3 regions of the Paenibacillus sp. 7523-1 genome follow, and region 2 is predicted to be linked to each of the others. Evidence: predicted binding sites of a transcription regulator. Region 2 holds the regulator's gene; each other region holds the start of a gene.
The links. The regulator Rex, encoded in region 2, represses fermentation and respiration genes when NADH is low (regulators of the CRP and FNR family bind a similar motif). The targets are predictions, from matches to a motif close to TTGTGAAATATTTCACAA.
Positions count from the first base shown of each region.

Region 1: the regulator Rex is predicted to act here: its motif matches at 2,323-2,340, upstream of CHH60_RS15720 (formate/nitrite transporter family protein).
Region 3: the regulator Rex is predicted to act here: its motif matches at 2,398-2,415, upstream of adhE (bifunctional acetaldehyde-CoA/alcohol dehydrogenase).

Region 1 is NZ_NPBR01000013.1:135,768-140,785, forward strand. Features, by position in the region: gene CHH60_RS15715 (molybdopterin-containing oxidoreductase family protein) at 1-1,006, opposite strand, end outside; gene CHH60_RS15720 (formate/nitrite transporter family protein) at 1,401-2,240, opposite strand; gene CHH60_RS15725 (DinB family protein) at 2,404-2,874, opposite strand; gene CHH60_RS15730 (FAD-dependent oxidoreductase) at 3,018-4,379, opposite strand; gene pelA (pectate lyase) at 4,895-5,018, shown strand, end outside.
Region 2 is NZ_NPBR01000028.1:104,476-109,493, reverse strand. Features, by position in the region: gene dinG (ATP-dependent DNA helicase DinG) at 1-1,347, shown strand, start outside; gene CHH60_RS26310 (redox-sensing transcriptional repressor Rex) at 1,536-2,189, shown strand; gene CHH60_RS26305 (amidohydrolase) at 2,176-3,480, shown strand; gene CHH60_RS26300 (hypothetical protein) at 3,526-4,056, shown strand; gene CHH60_RS26295 (hypothetical protein) at 4,354-4,881, shown strand; gene CHH60_RS26290 (AAA family ATPase) at 4,874-5,018, shown strand, end outside.
Region 3 is NZ_NPBR01000009.1:109,492-114,509, forward strand. Features, by position in the region: gene adhE (bifunctional acetaldehyde-CoA/alcohol dehydrogenase) at 1-2,309, opposite strand, end outside; gene CHH60_RS11470 (Crp/Fnr family transcriptional regulator) at 2,748-3,464, shown strand; gene CHH60_RS11475 (hypothetical protein) at 3,569-4,279, opposite strand; gene CHH60_RS11480 (hypothetical protein) at 4,463-5,018, opposite strand, start outside.

The DNA of each region.
Region 1 (5,018 bases), on a different contig from region 2:
TGTTGGTGCGTACGGCTCCGCCGCCTCGCTTCAGCCATTGTCCCGTGATGGCAGGCAGACAGGCAATGCTTCGCACATTCATGCCTCCGTTGTCATGGTGCTGAAGACCGTTGCCGATGTGAATATGTGCCGCCTGTGCGTTTCCGTACAGCTCAGCCAGCTTCACGATGTCTGCTTCCGGTACACCTGTTATGCGCGCGACCCGTTCAGGGGTGTAGTCGCGGACATGATCACGCAGTGCCTCATGACCCACAGTGTACTTTTGCATAAAGGCCTCATCCGTCAGGCCCCGGTCAAACAGTACATTCATCAGTCCCAGTGCGAGTGCGCTGTCTGTCCCCGGGTAGAGCGGAATAAACCAATCTCCCCATTGAGCTGTACGATTCCGGTGAACATCAATGACCACGATTTGGGCACCTTTTTTGCGGGCTTTTTCAGCCAGGACAACCTGGTGCATGTTTGTACTGACAATGTTGCCTCCCCAGACCAGAATAAGGTCCGAATGCTCCGTATCTTCGGGCAAAGTTCCCCGATTGGCGCCCATCGTATATTTCCATCCGGTATTCCCGGCCGCGTTGCAAATCGTTTGCTCCAGCATACTTGCACCAAGCGCATTGAAGAAACGACGATCCATCCCATCTACTCCAAGAATCCCCATGTTGCCGTAGAAGCTGTATGGCAGAATACTCTCCGAGCCGTACTTCGCGGATATCGATTTGAATTTTCCCGTAATCTCATGGATAGCCTCATCCCAGCTTATACGTTCGAACTTGCCTTCACCTTTCGCGCCGACACGTCTCATTGGATATTGCAGCCGTTCGGGATGATATACCCGCTCTGCCATGTTTCTGACTTTATTGCAGATGGCACCTTTTGTAATCGGATGGTCAGGGTTCCCCGTCACCTTCACGATTTTACCGTTCTCCTTATGAAGCAGCAGGCCGCAAGTATCCGGGCAGTCAAGCGGGCAAACCGCCGGAAACACGCCATTCTCCTGATCGATCATATGTACAAGTCCTCCCCAATTAAATCTATCCTTACATCATATAATTTTGGAGGTAATGGCGTAAAGAGAACAGTCATGTTTTCCGCGTTTCAGGCCTGATGCTTTTATTCCAAAAAAAGTTTTGGCCCTATGATTCATCCTCGAATTTCAGGGGTAAATTAAAAACAAGGCATTAGGTTAGTGTTTCCCCACTTCCTCCTCATGCCATATCATGGACCACTCCCGAAATTCGCCATGAACAGGTTTCGTTCCCCCGAACCTTGTCATGGCGAATTTATTTTGTCTGCAAAAAAAGCGATCCCATCTTCGCCGGCTTACGGTATAACATACACCGTGACCTCATGGCAGTAAGGGATCGCTTTAATATATTCAGAAGTTGAAATTGTACGAGCAATTATGCCTGTTTGCTCCACATCGGTCTGGCCTCCGGCTCTACTGGCTGAACAACCGCTTTGACCTCGGGTTCCGTCTTCCGCAGGTACACCATCCAGTAGGCAGCCGCAACGAACAATGCGCCTCCCGTCAGATTACCGAGCCATACCGGGATAAAGTTTATGATGTACTGCCCCCATGAGTAGTGTCCTTCGAAGATGGCAGCCGGAATAAGAAACATATTGGCAACCACGTGCTGAAATCCAATAGCGACAAAGGCCATGGTCGGAAACCAGATGCCGAGCACCTTGCCGCTCATCGTATCCGAAGCGTAAGACAGCCACACCGCCAGGGCTACCAGCCAGTTACACCCGATTCCGGATATAAACGCCTGTAGAAAGCCGTCATGCAACTTGTGACCTGCCATATCCACGACCTTGGTCAGATATACTCCTTCTCCTGTGAGACCAAGCACATGCCCGAACGCATATGCCACGAACAACGCACCCAAAAAGTTCCCGATCGTGACCAGAGTAAGATTCTTCAACATGCTGCCTACGGACAGTTTACGGGCTAGCGTAGCAAGCGGTACTGCCATCATATTGCCTGTCAGGAGTTCTCCCCCGCCAATCAATACCATGATCAAGCCTACAGGGAATACCGCTGCACCGATCAGGTTAACCAAGCTGCCCCATTCCGCCGGGGCGGAGGCAATCACGCGAATATCCAGCAGGAAGCCAAGCGCAATAAAAGCCCCTGCCAGGAAACTGAGAACAAGCACAGAGGACACCTGGTTCTGTCCTTTCTTCATCCCTGTGTTCACCGTATATTGTGCAACCTCAAGAGGTGTCTTTGCCGCCATGCCATCCTCTCCTTCACTATTCATGAACGAAATCAGCTTACATCGTTGATATGTTCATTGTATCGCGAAGGGTTCGGCAGGTTTGTTACTTTTATCACAAAGTCCTAAAAGTCCCTTGTTCCAGCTTCCGTGCTCTCTTGCTTGAGTGCAGCTGGTTGGTTACTTATTCTGTTCCCAGGTTATGATGTTCACCAAAAATCTGCTGCAGATGGTGCTTCAGATGCTGGACGTAATCTTGTGCCAGCCACTCCATCGTAACCACACTTCCATCAGGTAAGACACACGTCGCTGATTCCCCTGTTTCCGGCATGCTGGATAGAACACGAATGACGGACTGATTCAGACTGATCCAGAGATTTAACACCTCTTCAATCGGTGCACTGACATATTGTTGGCTCTCTACCCATTGGTCTTGATGATAAGGCGTTATAGACAATGGTTCGGTCTGATGCTGCATTTGGACAAACCTACTTACGTTATGAAGAGCCGAATCACATAAATGACCAAGAATCTGAAGACGGGACCATTTCCCTTCCATGCGTGGCTGTACAAGTTCATTTGGATTCAGCGCAAGAAACGAGCGAGGTACGGATTGTAGCAGAACTTTGAGCTCGGATACTGTATTTGTAAGCATGTTGTGAACCTCTCCTTCATGTTCATATCTATTGCGGTTGACCTCTAACCTGTTGTTAAATATAGCACCCATTTCTAGAACCAACTACATCAAGTTATATAAAAAACTGCCGCATTTCTGCGGCAGTTCCCGGATTTATTTATTTAAACCATCGCTGGTGCTTTTACTTCTACTGGAGGCAAAGCCTGAAGACCAGCCGAATTCAGGAAGTTCCATGGTTTGTTGTAATGCGGTTGGAAGAAGAAGTCGATGAAGGCGAGCTCATCTACGGTCATGTTGTTCTGAATGCAAACCGAGATTGTATTGATCGACTGTGTCAGATCCGCCTTGGACATCACCTGTGCTCCGACGATGCGGCGTGTCGCCTGTTCGTAAATGACTTTGAGCAGCAGTTTCTCAGCCGTTGGCATGAACTCTGGACGATAAGCATCTTCAAGCGTTACAGCTTCCACCACCAGCCCGTCATCTGTAGCAGATGTTTCGGTTAGTCCTGTACCTGCAATATTCTGGTCGTAAATTTTAATTCCTGATGTCCCTTGTGTACCCATGTACGGCGTTGTTGGACGAACCAGGTTACGAGCTACCAATGTACCCATTCTTACGGCATTGGTCGCCAGTGGAATGTAAGAAGCCTTGCCTGTCGGATTATAGTGAATGGCACAGCTGTCACCTGCAGCGAACACGTCTTTTTGGCTTGTTTGCATATATTTATCCACGATAATTGCGCCGTTCGGCAGCATATCCACCTGGCCTTTGAGCAATTCGGTATTTGGACGGAAACCGATGCACAGGATTACGAGGTCTGTCTCGAATTCACCTTTCGATGTGATCACCTTCGTTACCTTGCCATTCTCTCCGGTGAATTTCTGTACCGTCTGGCCCAGTGCAAGCTTGATCCCGCGTTCAGTCAGTGTGTCCTCAATGGCATCTGTAAACTCGGGGTCCAGATACTTATTGAGAATCCGGTCCACACTATCGATCAAGGTGACTTCCTTACCGTTCATTTGGAATGCTTCAACCAGTTCAATACCGATGTACCCTGCACCGACAACGGTAACGCGTTTGGCTTCTTTGGCTTTTTCGATGATCGTATTGGAATGGTTGTAGTTTTTGCAGAGCAAGATGTTCTCCATCTCGATCCCCTCAAGTTTTGGAACGACAGGCCATGAACCTGTTGTCACGATGAGCTTGTCGAACGTATCCTCAAATTCTTCCCCTGTTTTCAGGTTTTTAGCCTGAAGTTTATGATTCGCGGCATCCACTGCTGTAACCTCATGCAGCATCTTGGTGACTACACCCAGCTCAGCCAACTGGTTTGGCGAAGAGTAGAACAGTCCATCCGGATCCTTCACAACCCCGCCGACATAAAGGGCAATACCGCAAGACAGGAAGGAAATGTTGTCATTGCGCTCATACACCGTGATGGTAGCATCCGGGTACAATTTGGCGGTATTGATAATAGCTGCGGTTCCTGCATGTGTACATCCGATAACTGCGATTTTCATAATAAAGGTCCCCCTTGGAGTTATAAAATATATGTGCTTCATTTATCAGTTTGCTGCGATTGATTCCTGGAATTTAAGTCGACAATGGTTTTACTCTCTTGTGAATACATTCACTAATGAAACTAAACGATTATGTGAAAATATTCACTACCAACTTGGTGACTTTGTGATTTATTTCACTTCATGTACTCATTATAATGTGATCTTTTTCACATTACAAGTGTTTTCTTAAAAATATTTAAAAAATAGGATATCTCCCCTGCGGACGACCCGTTGCCTCAACCTCTAAGACCTATTGTCCCCTGACTAATAACTGTTTATGCTATTGAACCTTTTGGAGTAAAAAGGCCTTCATCCTCACCGCATAGTTAGGCTAGCGGTTGATCGGTGAGTAATAACAAATATAAATTTTAAGTTATCAGTTGATTTTTGTATTAGAAAGCGCTTACAATGATATCGACCCTTTATTTGGATTTTATATGAATAGAATACCAATTATGTTGGGAGGCATTCATTTGAAGAAACGTTCCATCTCTGTTTCATTAACACTGGTTCCTGTCACGGCAATCATCGCCATGTTGACCGCAGATATCGCCAGGCCCGTTGTTGCTTTTGCAGATTCCCCGCCTGTCACCATTA
Region 2 (5,018 bases):
ATGTTGCGTACACAACTGGCGGGTCATGAGAATTCGATGCAGTGGGGCTCAGTCATTGACCAGATGTTCCCGCTTGCTGTTGAAGTCAAAGAGATGTGGGATCGTTTGAGCGATGCCTTGTTTAGCCTGCTGCCTGAGCGGAGTGATGCTTCTCCGGGAGAAACGGGGCAATTTTCCCTCAGACTGAAGCCTTCAATGAAACCGACGAAGTGGCAGGAGCTCCAGGATTACGAAAACCAGATTTATGTCACACTGGGGGACTTGATCCGTAAGGGAGACAAGCTGCTTCTTGAAGTCAAAGAAGACCAGGACGACTATCAATCGGATAGCTTGATCACGGACATTACAGGTCTGCTTAAGGATTTGGCAACGCTCAAAGAAAACCTTCGTTTCTTCATGCGAATGGATGATGCCAAAACGGTATACTGGATGGAGGCAAGCGGCCAATTCCGCAGCAAATCACTGCAGCTCTATGCCGTTCCTGTCGATGTCAGTGCGCAGTTGAAGGACATGTTCTTCGATAAAAAGAAAAGCGTTGTCCTAACTTCCGCTACGCTCTCGGTCGATAAGTCATTCCAGTTCATGATTGAACAGCTTGGCTTGCAGGAGGCAGCCGATAATAACCGTTTGCTGACGTCCATGCTGCCGTCGCCATTCCGGTATAGGGACCAAGCTTTGCTGGTCATCCCTCGTGATTTCCCAAGTGTAAAAGGCAGCGTGGGGGATGCTCACTTTGTCGACATGCTCGTAAGATCTCTGGCCGAAACGGCTATTGCGACAAGGGGCCGTATGATGGTGCTCTTTACTTCATACCGAATGCTGCGCCAGGTCTATGACCCATTAAAAGAAGCACTGTCGGGTAACGATATTTCGCTGCTGGGTCAAGGCGTTGATAGTGGCAGTCGTTCCAAGTTAACCCGCAGGTTCCAGGATGCAAAAGCAACCGTTCTGCTGGGCACCAGCAGTTTCTGGGAAGGGGTGGATATCCCTGGCGAGGCGCTAACCTGTCTGGCCATTGTGAGATTGCCCTTCCAGCCGCCGAACCATCCGCTTGTCGAGGCGAAGAGTGAACTGCTGCAGGAGCAGAAAAAGAATCCGTTTATGAAGCTGTCTGTTCCACAGGCTGTCATCCGTTTCAAGCAGGGATTCGGCAGACTTGTTCGTACAGCCAAGGATCGGGGCATTGTCATCGTTTACGATACGCGGGTGATTGAGTCTTATTACGGAAAGTATTTCCTATATTCATTACCCGGTCCCAAAATGGAACATATGCTGACTGAACAGATGGTTCCACGGATTAGCGAGTGGTTGGAAACACCAGCACAGGATGAAACTACGGCGAATTAAGTATGACGTCGTTGCGTAATAAGGGCTTCTCGCTGTAAACTTTATTAGAGTGTGATTCATTCTTGAAGCACTTTTAACTTTATATTTCATAAGGCATCTTGCATAATTTCATTCGGAGACGAAAACGGTTATGCGGGATGCTACATTTTTATTTATCTATCGTGGCCTTGGTAAGGGGGAGCAATGTAATGAAATCAGATAAAATTTCGGAAGCTGTGGTACGCAGATTGCCTGTTTACTTACGTTATTTGAGTGAACTGCATCAACGTGAGGTAGGCACGGTGTCATCACAGGAACTGGGACTACGACTGGATCTTAATCCTGCCCAGATTCGCAAAGACCTTGCATACTTTGGGGACTTCGGTCGCAAAGGCATTGGATATGACGTATCGTATCTAATCGAAAAAATCCGTCATATCTTGAAAATTGATCAGCAAATCAATGTTGCTCTGGTCGGGGCGGGTAACTTGGGACATGCATTATCCAATTACAATGCCTATCTGAAAGACAACATGAAAATTGTTGCTGTTTTCGATGCATACGGCCCTAAGATCGGCAGTCAGATTAACAGCTTGAAGGTACAGCCCATGAATGAACTAACGGATTCGGTCAAAAAAGATAATATTCGTATTGGCATCATTACCGTTCCGGATACCGAAGCTCAGAACGTAGCCGATCAGCTCGTGGAATCCGGCATTGAAGCGATTCTGAACTTTGCACCAACCATCTTGAAAACACCACCGCACGTCCGTATTCATCATGCTGATTTTACAACGGATCTGCTTAGCCTGGCTTATTATCTGGAGAACGGAAAGGACGACGAGGAAGATGACGACAAATAGATGGGTAATTCATAACGGCAAATTTGCTGTAAATAGTGGTACGGAATGGACTGTAGTTCAAGGATATATGGTCGTTGAAGACGACAAGATTGTGCATATTGGTGAGACACTGCAAGATGGAGATGAGAACCTGCCGAAGGTTGATGGCAAAGGACTGGTCTTTTTGCCGGGTCTGATCAATACGCATGGTCACGCAGCCATGTCGCTTCTGAGAGGTCACGGGGACGATCTGGCCCTGCAAGTATGGCTTCAGGAGAAAATGTGGCCTATGGAGGCTAAAATGACGTCTGAGGACGTGTATTGGGGTACCTCCCTTTCTGTATTAGAAATGCTGAAAGGCGGAACAACGGCATTCCTGGATATGTATGATCATATGGATCAGGTGGCAAAAGTGGTTGAACAATCCGGTATTCGTGCCGCATTGGCACGTGGTGTCATTGGTCTCTGTTCTGAAGAAGAGCAAATGCGCAAACTGCAGGAATCGGCTGCGTTTGCACGCGAGTGGAACGGACAGGCTGGTGGTCGAATTACGACGATCATCTCACCGCATGCGCCGTATACTTGCCCTCCGGATTACATAGAGAAGCTGGTACAGGTTGCACATGATTTGGATCTGCCGCTGCACACCCATATGTCGGAAACCCTTCGCGAAGTCGAACAGAATGTAACGGATTATGGTCTGCGTCCAGTAGCACATTTGGAAAAGCTCGGTTTCTTCTCTCGTCCTTCTCTCGTAGCTCACGCTGTACATTTGAATGATGAGGAGATTGAAATTCTGGCACGCCATGATGTAGCGGTCTCTCACAATCCGGGAAGCAACCTGAAGCTTGCTTCGGGTGTTGCGCGAGTTCCGGATCTGCTGAAAGCTGGAGTAACCGTATCTCTGGGAACAGACGGACCTGCAAGCAACAACAACCTGGATATGTTTGAAGAGATGAGACTGGCTGCTTTGATTCATAAGGGCGTATCCGGTGACCCAACAGCGGTACCAGCGGGGGAAGCGCTGCTGCTCGGAACGGGGTATGGTGCCAAATCCATCTTCCTGAACAATACGGGAGCACTCCAAGTAGGCATGAAGGCTGATTTCATTGCACTAAATATTGAACAAGCACACTTCTATCCGCACACGGATCTGATTTCTCATACCATTTACTCGGCTTCAGCCAAGGATGTGGAGCATGTATGGGTTGACGGCAAACAGCTGGTGAAACATGGTGAATGTCTTACTATGGATGAAGAGCGCATTCTGCGCGAGTCTCAACTTGCATTTGACGGACTGCTCGCCCGTTAATTTCAGAATAGCAGCAGCGTCATAAGGGGAAAGGAAGTTCGGCTTTTGAAAAGAAAAAAGAAATGGATCTGGATCTCGCTGCTCATCCTGGTTTTGATTTTGTTTGGATTACAGCGCTTCTATGTCTATATTACCCAGGACCAGCGCAACGAAGAAGCGCTAGCTATTCAAGCGGCACAGGAGCAGCTCGGGATAACTTCTTATGAGGATCTTCGAAAATACGTTTGGGGTCAAAAGGAAGGCGAAGATAACATTTACTGGACGATGATGGCCAAAAATAAAGATAATCAGGACATCGCTGTCTGGGTAAAATTTGATGCAAGCAATAAACCGGTCACAGGAAGTAATGCTGTGCACAGTGAATTGTTGCAGAACGGGTTATCGGAAGCACAAGTCCGCAATCGATTCAGCTCTGACGTACCGGGCGGAGAGATCAAACGAATTATGCCTGGAGTCGTCAATGGCGTCTATGTATGGCAAGTTTATTACAATGATGATACGCACAACTATTATCGATTCTATCGCTTCAGCAATGGAGAACAGGTTGACTTGGTCTATACGATTCCAAACAGTTAACATATATTCAGAGATTTTTAGGTAAAATCTTCAAAGAACCGGCAGACGGAACCCCGCCTGATCCGGTTTTTTGGCGTATCTCGAAAAATATTCTGGATTTGAATAGTTAAAATTAATAATTTATTCATATTTTCGCCTTCGAAATTGTATATACGATGTGATATACTCAAATATGTATTCAAGGTTACATCAAACAGGAATAAAACCTGTTGGGCACATCACAGGTCATTCGTACACAATTCATATTATGCCTATAAGCTATAGGGATGGGCCAAAAATTTGGGAGGGGAAACTCACTTGAAGCTAAAAGTATTGCCTATTGCTTTAACTGCCGTCATTTCAGCCGTTGTGTTGTTTGGAGGTTGGTTTGTGTATCGTCAGGTGGCCATGCAGAATCCGATTGAAAAAATGGTAACCCAGTATGAAGGGGTTAATGATGTTCAGTTAACTATTAACCGCAATGATGTACAATTGAAACTTGATTTGCAGCCAAATGTAGATTTGGGCAGATTGGTTCAATATATTCAGAAAGAAGGACAGACCCTGATCGGCTCTCGCTCATTGAAACTTGATGTCGTTGATCATTCGAACGAAGCCCTGGAGAACTGGTGGGGCGATGCGATGTTTACCGTTGCTCAGGCGATGGAGAACAAGCAGTATACCGAAATAACACCAACATTATCCAAGATGGCGACCAATGGTATTCAAGTGAATACAGCCATGGATGATAATAACGTATATGTAAGTCTTAGAGACGGAGATGCCAGCAAGTTTATTATTCTGCCGCGTGTACCCGGCCAGATAGGAGTGTGGCCTAATGCCTAAATGGACGAAGGAAGTTGCCATTGGTTTTGTCCCCGTGTTGATTATCTTTCTTGCTTTTATTGGTGTGAATATCTTTCCGATTCTGATCGCAGCAGCGGTTGTGGGCGGATTGCTGCTTATGATGCAGATGCGTGGAG
Region 3 (5,018 bases), on a different contig from region 2:
TTCGGGAATGATGCAAATTTGGTCGGTTTTTTCGCGTTATAACGAATGACGTGCGGCATCAGGATTGCATTGGTACGTCCATGTGCAGTGTGATACTGTCCGCCCCATTTATGCGCCAAGCTGTGGTTAATCCCCAGGAACGCGTTAGCAAAAGCCATACCGGCAATTGTCGAAGCATTATGCATTTTCTCCCGTGCCAGTTTATCCCCTTGCAGTGCCGATTGCTCCAGGTATTGGAATACCAGCTGGATGGCTTTGATCGCCAGACCATCGGTGTAATCATTTGCCATAACCGATACATACGCTTCGATGGCATGTGTCAGTACGTCCATACCTGTATCTGCAACGGCTGTTTTTGGTAGTGAATATACGAATTCAGGGTCTACGATGGCTACATCCGGTGTAAGCTCATAGTCAGCCAGTGGATATTTGGTGTTGCCCAAATTCTTATCTGTGATTACGGCAAACGATGTTACTTCCGATCCTGTACCCGACGTTGTCGGAATCGCTACGAATTTTGCTTTTGATCCAAGGCGTGGGTATTTGTAGATCCGTTTACGGATATCCATGAATTTTTGCTTCAGATCGTTGAAGTCCGTGTCCGGATATTCATAGAACAACCACATGGCTTTGGCAGCGTCCATTGGTGATCCACCACCAAGAGCGATAATGCAATCAGGCTGGAAGCGGCGCATCATTTCCGTACCACGGTCTACCGTTGTGGTTGATGGATCGGGCTCTACATCCGAGAATACTTCGATTGCCACCGGCATTTGGCGTTGACGCAGATAATGCTCCACTTTTTCCACATAGCCCAGTTTGACCATCATGGCATCCGTAACGATGGCTACGCGAGTAATATCAGGCATTTTGGCCAGATACTGCGTCGCTCCTTTTTCGAAGTACACTTTGTTTGGCACTTTGAACCATTGCATATTCACGGTACGGCGAGCCACCCTTTTCACGTTGATTAAATTAACGGCAGTGACATTCGATGAGGTCGAGTTACGACCATATGAACCGCATCCCAGGGTCAATGACGGCATGTTGGTGTTGTAGATGTCCCCAATGGCGCCGTGTGTGGATGGCGAATTCACGATAATCCGTCCCGTTTGCAGACGATCCGCAAATTTGCTTATGACTTCTTCATTATTCGAGTGAATAACGGAGGAGTGACCCATGCCGCCAAAAGCAACCACTTCCGCAGCACGCTCAATCCCTTCAGCTGCCGTTTTTACTTTGTAACAAGCCAGTACCGGACTTAATTTCTCTGCAGACAGCGGGAACTTGGTGCCGACGCCTTCAATCTCTGTTACAAGAATTTTGGTGCCAGCCGGAACCTCGATACCACACATTTGTGCAATGGTTACTGCCGATTGACCGACAATCGCCGGGTTAACCGCACATTTCTCCGCATTGATGGCACCTGCTGTCAATTTCGCAGCTTCATCCTTGTTGACGAAATAACAACCGTTCGCAATCATTTTCTTTTTCACCTGATCGAAGATCGGTTCTTCGATGATGACCGCTTGCTCGGATGCGCAGATCATACCGTTGTCGAATGACTTGGACAAGATCAGATCCGTTACAGCCTGATTGATATCTGCCGTTTTCTCAATAAAGCAAGGTACGTTCCCTGGTCCCACGCCGAGTGCCGGTTTACCACAGCTGTACGCTGCGCGTACCATTGCTGAGCCACCTGTCGCCAGAATGAGCGCCACATCGTTATGATTCATCAATGCATTCGTGCGGTCCATGGAAGGATCATCAATCCACTGGATACAGTCGGCCGGAGCACCATGCTTCACCGCGGCTTCGAGCAAAATTTTGGCGGCTTCGCGGCTGCAGTTCTGAGCTGAAGGGTGGAAACCAAAGATGATTGGGTTACGTGTTTTGATGGAAATCAACGCTTTGAACATTGTGGTGGATGTCGGATTGGTCACCGGGGTAATTCCCATGATAATGCCGACTGGCTCCGCTATTTTCTGGAAGCTTTCATACTCGTTATCTTCAATAACACCTACGGTTTTGTCATATTTGATGCTGTGGTATACATATTCTGTTGCAAAGATATTTTTGGTGATTTTATCCTCATACACTCCGCGACCGGTTTCTTCCACCGCCATTTTGGCAAGCATCATGTGTTTGTCCAGGCCTGCCAGTGCCATGGCTTGCACAATGCGGTCAATCTGTTTTTGATCCATGGACATGAATGCTGCGTGTGCTTTATTCGCTTTGTCAATTAACGTTTGAATATACTGACCTGCTGTCGGTTCTTTTGTTGGGGCGACTTCGTTCTTTACAGCCATCTCCCTCATCCTCCTAAAGGTTCGTATTGTTTTTTTGGTTTGTCTCTCTTCTTTACGTACACATCGTAACATGTCGAAAAGGTTAATTATGTGATTATTTTCACAAAGTATAACAAATTTAATTTAAGTTTTTTTGGAGTTCCGTCCACTGGTCATTTTCACTTCCTATTTAAACTATATAGCTGTTAAATGCAGCCTTCCCTCTCCAAAGTGAATTTAATCACAATGTTTGAAATTTCGCCATTTTTGCCCCCTTTCCATGCCCCTCAAACGGTAAGATTAGGTATATACTGAACTTAAAAATTGAACCACCGCAATTTGTACCGTCCTCCCCGGCGGAGATGACCTAATAAGGACGGTAACGGTTGCGGCGAACCACGGAGTGCGGACTGCATGATTGTAATCCCCCTCCGGTGGATACAAAGGGGAGATAGACTTATGAGAGAACAACTGAGTGTCATGGAAAAACGCGGCAATACCAACTGTTTCTCGGAAGTGAATTTCAATCATCTGCTCGTAACCATGAAAGACCGTACCTTTCCTGAAGGGACCCACCTGTATTGGGAAGGTGATGTGTCCGACAAGCTTTATTATATGAAAAGGGGCCGTGCACAGATCACGAAATCAACGGATGAAGGCAAAGAGCTTATCATGTACATGTACCAGTCCGGTGATATGATTGGTCAGGCAGATCCGTTCTTCGGTTCCAAGCATACGTTCTCGGCCGAAGTGCTGGAAGACAGTGAAATCGGTGTACTGGAGCACAAAGACCTGGAGATGCTGATCTGTCAGCATTGTGACTTCGCCATTGATTTTATGAAGTGGATGGGCATTCATCACCGCTTAACTCAAACCAAATTCCGTGACCTGATGTTATACGGCAAACCTGGTGCGCTCTGTTCCACCTTGATCCGGTTGTCCAATTCTTATGGGGAGCCTCACGGCGATCACGTGATTATTCATAAAAAAATTACCCACACGGATCTGTCCAACATGATTGGAGCTACCCGCGAAAGTGTGAACCGCATGCTTAGCGATCTGCGCAAAAAAGATGCTATTGAATATGATAACGGCATGATTGTTATCAAGGACCTGAAGATGCTCCAAGGCATCTGCCATTGTGAATTATGTCCCAATGAAATCTGCCGCATCTAAGCATTAAGTGCTTGGAGTCATCACCTTTCAGTAATGAGCTTAATCTATAAGTGACATGAAAAAAGCCCGTCCTCCTGCAGAGGTCCGGGCTTTTATAATTATGTTTAAGATGCCGTTAACTGTAATTTAACCGCATCCCGTGGATTCAACTTCATATCCAAACCGTTTTCCATCAGTTCCTTGTCATTCACCATGATCACCCAACGCTGATTCATGCGTGGAACAACATTTTCAACCGAAACGACGTATTTGTTATTTTCCGACATTCTGACGATGCCGCTGGACTTAAGCACATCCCGAACCGTGCACTCCTGGATATAGACACCCGCATATTGACGATTAAGGTCTGGCATAATATTGCCGCCGCTGATCTTGAGCAGGGTTGTCTGATATGCAACACCTTCTCCTTTACTGTCGGCGGCTTTTACGTAAATGATCACTTCATCCTTGGCATGAAGCTCCATGCCCCAATTTTCCGGATCAATATCCTTGCCGTTTAGCTTAACTGCCCAGCTTAGCGAGGAATCAAGTGAAACTTCCCCTACGGATTGAATCCGCTTGCCGTCGGCCGTAAAATCAACCAGACCACTGTTCAATAGCGCCTTCTTTAGCGTGAGTCCTTCACTAAAATCCCTCTTGATCGACTTCGTTGCATCAGGCAAAAAAGTGCTTCCATCGACAGCAACGGTAATGGTATTGGAAGTATCGGTCTCCTTGACCACCGGCTGTTCAGAAGGCTGTGTCTCTGTACATCCGGCTAGAATTGCCATGATAAGCAAACATAAACCGATGTAACCGGGGAACTTCTTCATCATGTCGGTAACACCACCCTGCGTAAAATCTTCACCCTGTTGTCCATAACCTCTATTATGGCACAATATTCATTCAAAAAAAGTGTCAATGCCGTTACTTTTCTTCCATATTCCTTCCTGCAGCACAAAGAGCCCGCATGCGGGCTCCTTCGTTTGGATCGTTCAACCCTTATATTTAATTACCCTCTATTGAACACAAGCCTGCATATAAGTCCGGCCCCCGTCCCCATTTTTCAGGTACGGATTAAGCCCATGGAACTGTTCCTCCGACACATATACTCCTGTCAAAAGTCGCCCTTCGAGCAGCTCTCCATCCATCTGTACACAGAATGTAGGAGCTGTTACGTATTCCTGATACAGCCGGATCTGACTGTACGGATGGTGAATTTTGAAGAGCTTGCCCTGCTCATGCAGGGGACGTTCTGAGAAGTATGTCGGTACAATGTACCGGGCGATGACATCCAGCTCTTCTGTGGTATAAAAAGCTTCATCACCAAGCCAGGGTGCCAGCAGCCTGATTTTTTCATATTGAGACCATACAATGGCTTGAATTAGCATTTCGGGTTTCACATATCTTCGTTTCCCCGCAGCTCCAATAAGCTGACCACGTGGAAAATCATCATCCAGCTTATCCTGCACAGATCCCGGGTATCTTAACTCACAACCAATGCATTTCCAGCCTGACGATGTCTGAATCCACTTTTGCAGGACGACCGGAGCCACTTCCTGCCCAGTGCTGTTT